2 regions of the Colwellia sp. BRX10-4 genome follow, and region 1 is predicted to be linked to the other one. Evidence: riboswitches for the same ligand, from Rfam matches in the RefSeq annotation. Region 1 holds a riboswitch; the other holds the start of a gene.
What was found. Region 1 has a riboswitch for lysine ahead of dapA (4-hydroxy-tetrahydrodipicolinate synthase). Riboswitches for the same ligand answer to the same signal wherever they lie in the genome.
Positions count from the first base shown of each region.

Region 2: it holds a riboswitch for lysine, as region 1 does, so the genes downstream of both, lysC (lysine-sensitive aspartokinase 3) here and dapA (4-hydroxy-tetrahydrodipicolinate synthase) in region 1, are expected to answer to the same signal.

Region 1 covers NZ_JACGVZ010000007.1:82,596-86,019, forward strand. The annotation lists gene H4J67_RS08020 (methyltransferase) at 1-118, opposite strand, end outside; gene H4J67_RS08025 (DsbA family protein) at 341-1,591, shown strand; lysine riboswitch at 1,718-1,889, shown strand; gene dapA (4-hydroxy-tetrahydrodipicolinate synthase) at 1,980-2,912, shown strand; gene H4J67_RS08035 (2,3,4,5-tetrahydropyridine-2,6-dicarboxylate N-succinyltransferase) at 2,943-3,424, shown strand, end outside.
Region 2 covers NZ_JACGVZ010000013.1:25,816-29,239, reverse strand. The annotation lists gene H4J67_RS11540 (hypothetical protein) at 373-657, shown strand; gene H4J67_RS11535 (GNAT family N-acetyltransferase) at 718-1,125, shown strand; lysine riboswitch at 1,291-1,489, shown strand; gene lysC (lysine-sensitive aspartokinase 3) at 1,601-2,953, shown strand; gene queC (7-cyano-7-deazaguanine synthase QueC) at 3,028-3,424, opposite strand, start outside.

The DNA.
Region 1 (3,424 bases):
GGTGAAGTGCATGGTATTCTTCAAAAAAATCGTCAATAGGTAGGTTGATAAATAATGGCGCTTTTGCTTTTAGTAAATCGGGATTACGCAGCAATAATTGATTGATGTTATCTAACAAAGTTATTCTCAAATAATTGGGTTATGGCATTCATAAATATATAACTTATACCCTAAATTAATTAACGGTATTTTATACGCTTAACGAAAAGATATGTTTATAATAGCCGCTATTCTACGTGAATATTATTATCATGTCAGAAAGGCGAATAATAAATTTGCAAATCACCATATAAAATTCAGGGAGTGGGTTATTTTTACTAAATTTTTTACTTGGTTTAAAGTGAAACTAATACGCAGTGATAAGCGTGCATGGTTATTAAAATTTCGCTATTTTACCGTCCCTAACTGGTTTAGAAAAACACCTGTCGCTGAAGTTTACTTAGCACTTAATGACCCTTATAGCTTTATGCTGATTCAAGTGTTACCAGAACTAGAGCAACGTTTCAATATTCAATTTAAATTGTTCTTAGTCTATGAAAGTGTTCCAGGGGTAACTATCGATCCCAAATTAATGCGCACTTGGGCAATAAAAGATGCCAACTTTATTGCTGATCAATATCAATTGAAAAAAATAACGCAACGACCGACTCAAGAATCACTCTTTACTGGTCAGCAAATGTGGCAGTTGCGACCTAAAACACTCGATAATGCTTGGCAACTCTTTCAACAGACTTGGTCGAATGATTTTGATTACTACTATCATGCTTCTACACCGGTAATAAATTATCAAATTAAAAATTTAATACGTTTAGTTAAACAAGGGCATTACTTACCTTCGTCTATTTTTATTGCGGGGCAATGGTTTGTTGGTATTGATAGGCTTGAACATCTAGAAAAACGTTTGGCTGACTTTGGTTTAGCAAAAGATGACAGTGTTGCTGTTTATCAAAAAAATAAATTAGTCTTTGCTGAGCAACAAGTGAAAGATAATGCAGCTGACATCGCTGACATCGCTGACACGAAAATATTAGAAGCATTTATTTCATTACGAAGCCCTTATTCTTACATTGGTTTATTACAAGCAGAAAAGTTAAGTCAGCATTATCAGATCCCTTTAAAGATAAAGCCGTTATTACCTTTGATTATGCGGGGGTTAACCACGACAGAAAATAAAGAACGTTATGCTGTTTTTGATGCCAGTCGTGAAGCCAAAAAACTTAATATTCCTTTTACCGGTATTGCAGATCCTTTAGGGCAAGGTATTTTTAATGCTTTTCAAATTTTTTCGTATGCAGAACAACAAAATAAAGAACTCGATTTTATTAAGTCTGCGTTTAAGGCCATTTATGTTGACGGTTTAGACTTATCAAATAAATCGGTAATCGAATCTTTATGTCAGCAGCATAAAATCAATTATCTACAAGCGTTAGAATATAATAATGAACATGACTGGCAACAATGGTCTGATACCAACCAAAGTACTTTAGATGGCATGGGGTTATGGGGAGCGCCTTGTTTTCGATTTCAAAATGTTATTTGTTGGGGGCAGGACCGCTTGGCACAAATTGAACAAGCGATTATTGTTTCATAAGATATAATATATCCGTATTATCTTCATTTAGAGCACTATTGACTCAACATTAGAATAAATGTTCTAATGTTGTTGCCCTGAATTCAATAAAGTTTTGTTTTTTCAAACAAGCGAAACTTATGATAAAGGGCCAGAAGAGGAGCATTAACCAGGTAGTTATCATAAAGAGATCAAGCTCTAATGATTGGTAACGAGGGGGATTAATGCCGAGGTAAGTAATTTTTTGATAATTTACTTATCGGTTGTTTGGGTTGAATCCTAACAATTGTCACCAACTTGGTGGGGAGCTTCTGGCCTTTGTAAAGCCTAATGCTCTTCACATAAGTGATTGTTATCTTGGTTATTACAAACGCCTAAAAGTTCTCCGAACGAACAGAGTTCGAGAGAAATGAATCAAATAAAACTATCAAAAAAAATTAGCTTAACAGCTAACCCAACGCCTCATCATACTATTTTATGGACCGCATTAATTACGCCATTACTTGATGATGGTCAAATCGATTTTCCAAGCCTCAAACAATTAGCTATTAGTCAGTCTGACGCCGGTAATGGTATTGTCTTGCTAGGTAGTACAGGAGAGGGCCTGGCCTTAACATCGCAAGAGCAAGTTAAAATTGTTGAATTTGTTTGCCAATTATCACTCAGCGCACCTTTAATGGTGGCTGTTGGCGGTTATCAGTTAACCGAGCAAATTAATTGGATAACAGCTTGTAATAAATTACCTATTTCAGCCTACTTACTTGGTAGTCCCATTTACGCAAAGCCGGGTGTGATAGGTCAAACGCAATGGTTTAGTGCTTTACTTGATGCCGCCAATTTCCCCTGTATGTTATATAACGTCCCCTCTCGTAGCGGTGTTTCTATTGCTATTGAAACTTTACAGACGGTGCAAAATCATCAGCATTGTTGGGCGTTAAAAGAAGCCAGTGGCGATTTAAATCAGGTACTCGCCTATCGCCAGTATTGTCCAGATATTGCCCTATATAGTGGTGAAGACGCCATGATGCCTTACTTAGCACAAGCAGGTGTAAAAGGGTTAGTTTCGGTTTGTAGTAATGTCTGGCCGGCAGCAACTCATCAATACGTCGAGCTATCACTAGCTGGTGAGACTCAAGGTTTATTTCCACTGTGGCAAAATGCGGTCGATGAGCTTTTTAAGGTGGCAAGTCCCATACCTGTAAAAGTATTAATGCACCAAAATAAAATGATAAACACTCCCTTTTTACGTGCGCCGTTAACCCATTTAGAACTTAACGACTGCAACTCGCTGTTAGCATCAGATAAATTAATTAATCAATGGCTTGAAACTCAAGCTAAGTGATCCCTTTAAGTATTAACATGAGAATTTAAAATGAATTGGCAAGAAACATTAACACAATTAGAAGCAGGTACTGTTCGTGCGGCAAATCAAGATAAAGCAGGAAATTGGCAGGCCAATGTAGCCGTAAAAGAAGCTATATTATCAGCATTTAAAGCGGGCGAAAACATTGCTTTTGATGGCATTTATAAGGGGTTTGTCGATAAACATAATTTACCTGCGCGTGAGTTTACCGCTGACGATAAAGTGCGATTAGTACCGGGTGGTTCTTCAGTTCGCCGTGGTGCGCATGTTGCGCCTGGTGTCATTATTATGCCACCCGCTTACATTAATGTTGGGGCTTTTGTTGATACAGGTACTATGATTGATAGCCATGCATTAATTGGCTCGTGCGCCCAAATAGGTAAAAATGTTCATGTTTCTGCCGCTGTTCAAATTGGTGGTGTTTTAGAACCGGTTGGTGCAAGCCCTGTTATTATCGAAGATGGTGCCTTTCTAAGTGCTGGTGTGGTCAT
Region 2 (3,424 bases), on a different contig from region 1:
TGTAATCATGATTCCTATCTTTTTAATCTTAGTTGTTTTATGGCTTTAAGATGCTGTTTGGAAGACATTTCAATCACGTATTGAGACACGGCTTTTATAGTTAGAAATATATATTTTAGCCGACAGTAGTGAAAATGTATGTCAATTTAACTGTGAATATCATAAAGTTAGCTTATCAGGTCTTGCCTTAATTAAAGAATATGCCTGTCAATCAATAAGACCTACTGTTGCATTTCCTCATGTAGTATTAATGTTCATCTTATTGGTTCAGCATATGTTGTAGGGTTTAGCTTATATTGATAAATCATTTATGATTTTAGATAACTATTGTTTTATTCGCGCTAATATTGCGTTATTTTTTGGATAATTATTATGAACTTAGACAAATCGACTAAACGTATTGATAAAAGAGTTAAGAAAGGATTTCAAGGCTACCCACAAATTTCATTAGCTTATTTTGGTCAGTCAGCTGATTGTGCTACTGAAGTTGTGGTTGGTTTTATTGCCGCTGAAGGTGATGCTCCACAAGAGCAAAAATTTACCAGTAAAGTTGATGCGAGAAAAGATGAAACTATTCAAACAACACTATTAAAAGTTATTGAACGTGCTGATGCAAAAACAGTGGTAGAAGTTGCGGGTGTTACCCTTATTAAATAATGTTGCTGGCTAATTACTGTCTGTTAATAGGTCAGTGAATATTGGGTTTAAAAATTAAAGATGACCATAATTTACAGCTTTTCTGATGACCATATAAAGCAAGTTCACCAACTTTATAAAAGTGTATGGTGGGGTAAAGAACGCTCACTCGAAGACACTCAAAATTGTATTCGTGGTTCTCAAATTTGTATTGGTATTCTCGATGAAGACAATAAGCTCATTGGTTTTACGCGAATTCTCAGCGACTTTATCTACAAAGCAATCATCTTTGATGTGATTGTAAGCGTCTCTCATCGCGGTAATGGTACCGGTCAGCGATTGATAAGCCTGGTTAAAAACCATGATGAATTAGTCAAGGTAAAATATTTTGAATTATATTGCTTACCTGAACTGGAAAGCTTTTATAAAAATCTTGGCTTTTCAACGGATGTCGGTGGTATAAAATTAATGCGCTGCAGCAACCGTTAATTTTTGTATAAAAGTCTAGCCAAGCTTCAGCTGAACTTCGGGCAATGCTATTAAGCTATTATTTCTAAAAAAGATCGACTTAGCCTGTTGATTTATTATTACAGATAGGATTTAATCCGCTTGTCGGTTGTTAGAATAAATACTCAAATTGTATGTTTTTAATAATCAACCAGAAGAGGAGCATTAGCTAAGTAGATAACACGAAGAACCACCATTCTTTTGACTGTTATTGAGGGAGACTATTGCCGAGAGTAATTAGCGAGTGGCGTTATTTATTCGGTTACTAGGGCTGAATCCCTAGGATTGTCACCTCTAGTTAGTATATTAAGTGCTAATTAGATTATGGTGGAGAGCTTCTGGCTGAAAAGTTTAGTTTATCTTACCAAGAACACTTCTTAATTCAGCCATGCTCTTCCTTGAAGTTTATAAAGTTACCCTATAATTATTACTGGGGGCTTAATTAGGGAGACCTTAGATGTCATTATTACCTTTTACCGTTGCAAAATTTGGCGGCACAAGTCTAGCTGATCATCAAGCGATGTTGCGATGCGCTCAGATCATTAAAAACGATGCAAGTAATAAAGTTGTTGTCGTATCTGCAAGTTCAGGCGTTACTAATTTACTGGTTCGTTTAAGTCAAAAAGATGTATCTCAGCATGAACAATTAGCAATCGTTAGCAGTATTCGCGCTATCCAATTTAATATTACCCAACATTTAGCTGAAGAAACACAGCTAAACTTTCAAATTGATCAACTGCTAAATGAGTTAAGCGAGTTTTCTAACGCGCAATCACTTAACTATTGCCCACGCATAGCCGATGCAATTTTGTCATTTGGTGAACAAATGAGTTCATGTATCTTTGCACAAGTCCTTAAATCTGTTGGTGTTAATGGCGAAATGTTTGATGTTCGCCAAGTCATGAAAACCAACGCATTATACGGTAAAGCCGTTGTTAACCTTGAGTTGCTCGCTAATAATGCACAGCAACTTCTTACGCCTTTGCTGGTTGATAAAGTTATCGTTACCCAAGGCTTCATTGGTCAAGACGAAGACGGTCATACGACAACCCTAGGCCGTGGCGGTTCTGATTACAGTGCGGCACTTTTAGCCGAAGCGTTACATGCCGATAATCTTTCTATTTGGACTGATGTCGTCGGTATTTTTACCACAGACCCACGTATTACTGAGCATGCTCGTGCTATTAAAGAAATCAGTTTTGGTGAAGCGGCTGAAATGGCGACCTTTGGTGCAAAAATTCTTCATCCGGCAACACTTATTCCCGCGATGAGAAAGAATATTCCGGTTTTTGTTGGTTCAAGTAAGGAACCAGAGAAGGGCGGCACACGCATTCAACAGTTTGTTGAATCAAGCCCAATATATCGCTCAATTGCCTTACGTAGAGAGCAAACATTAGTAACGGTAAAGAGTCCAGCCATGCTACATGCTAGTGGTTTTCTTGCGCAAGTCTTTGGTATTTTAGCCAAACATGAACTGAGTGTTGATCTAATTACCACCAGTGAAATCAGTGTTGCGCTAACCTTTGATAATCCAACGGGTTCAACACAAGCGCTTTTAAACTCAACCGTTGTTGAAGAATTAGAGCAACTTTGTGAAGTGACCGTAGAGCACGGTTTATCGTTAATAGCGGTTATAGGAAATAAAATGCATCGCAGTAATGGCGTCGGTACCAGTATTTTTGAAACTATCTCAGGGATAAACGTACGGATGATTTGTCATGGCGCCAGTGAACATAACTTATGTTTCTTAGTCGATGAGAAACAAGCAAATGAGACCGTTGAAAAGCTACACAATGCCTTATTTTCATAAGCTTTAAGCATATTCTTTCTTTGGTCAGTAACGAAAAAAGATAAAACACCTTGTCGTGTTTTATCTTTTATTTATCACGATTCGTAACTTAACGGATCGGTAACATTATTATCACTAAAAGCTTCTAAACGCTCTTGGCAGGCACCACATTTTCCACAGGCTTTTTCACGGCCGTTATAACATGTCCAAGTATTATTATAGCTTAAGCCCATTCTTAATCCATCGGTTAAAATATCACTTTTAGTAACCGTTAAATAAGGGCTAAATATTTCTACTGACTCGTAGTTAGCTATTTTACACACCTCATTCATTTTCATTACAAATTCGGGACGACAATCAGGATATATTGCATGATCCCCTGAATGTGCGCCGTAATAAACTTGGCTAGCACCCACTGAAACGGCATAACCGACCGCAAGTGATAACAAAATCATGTTACGATTAGGAACAACCGTTGATTTCATACTTTCA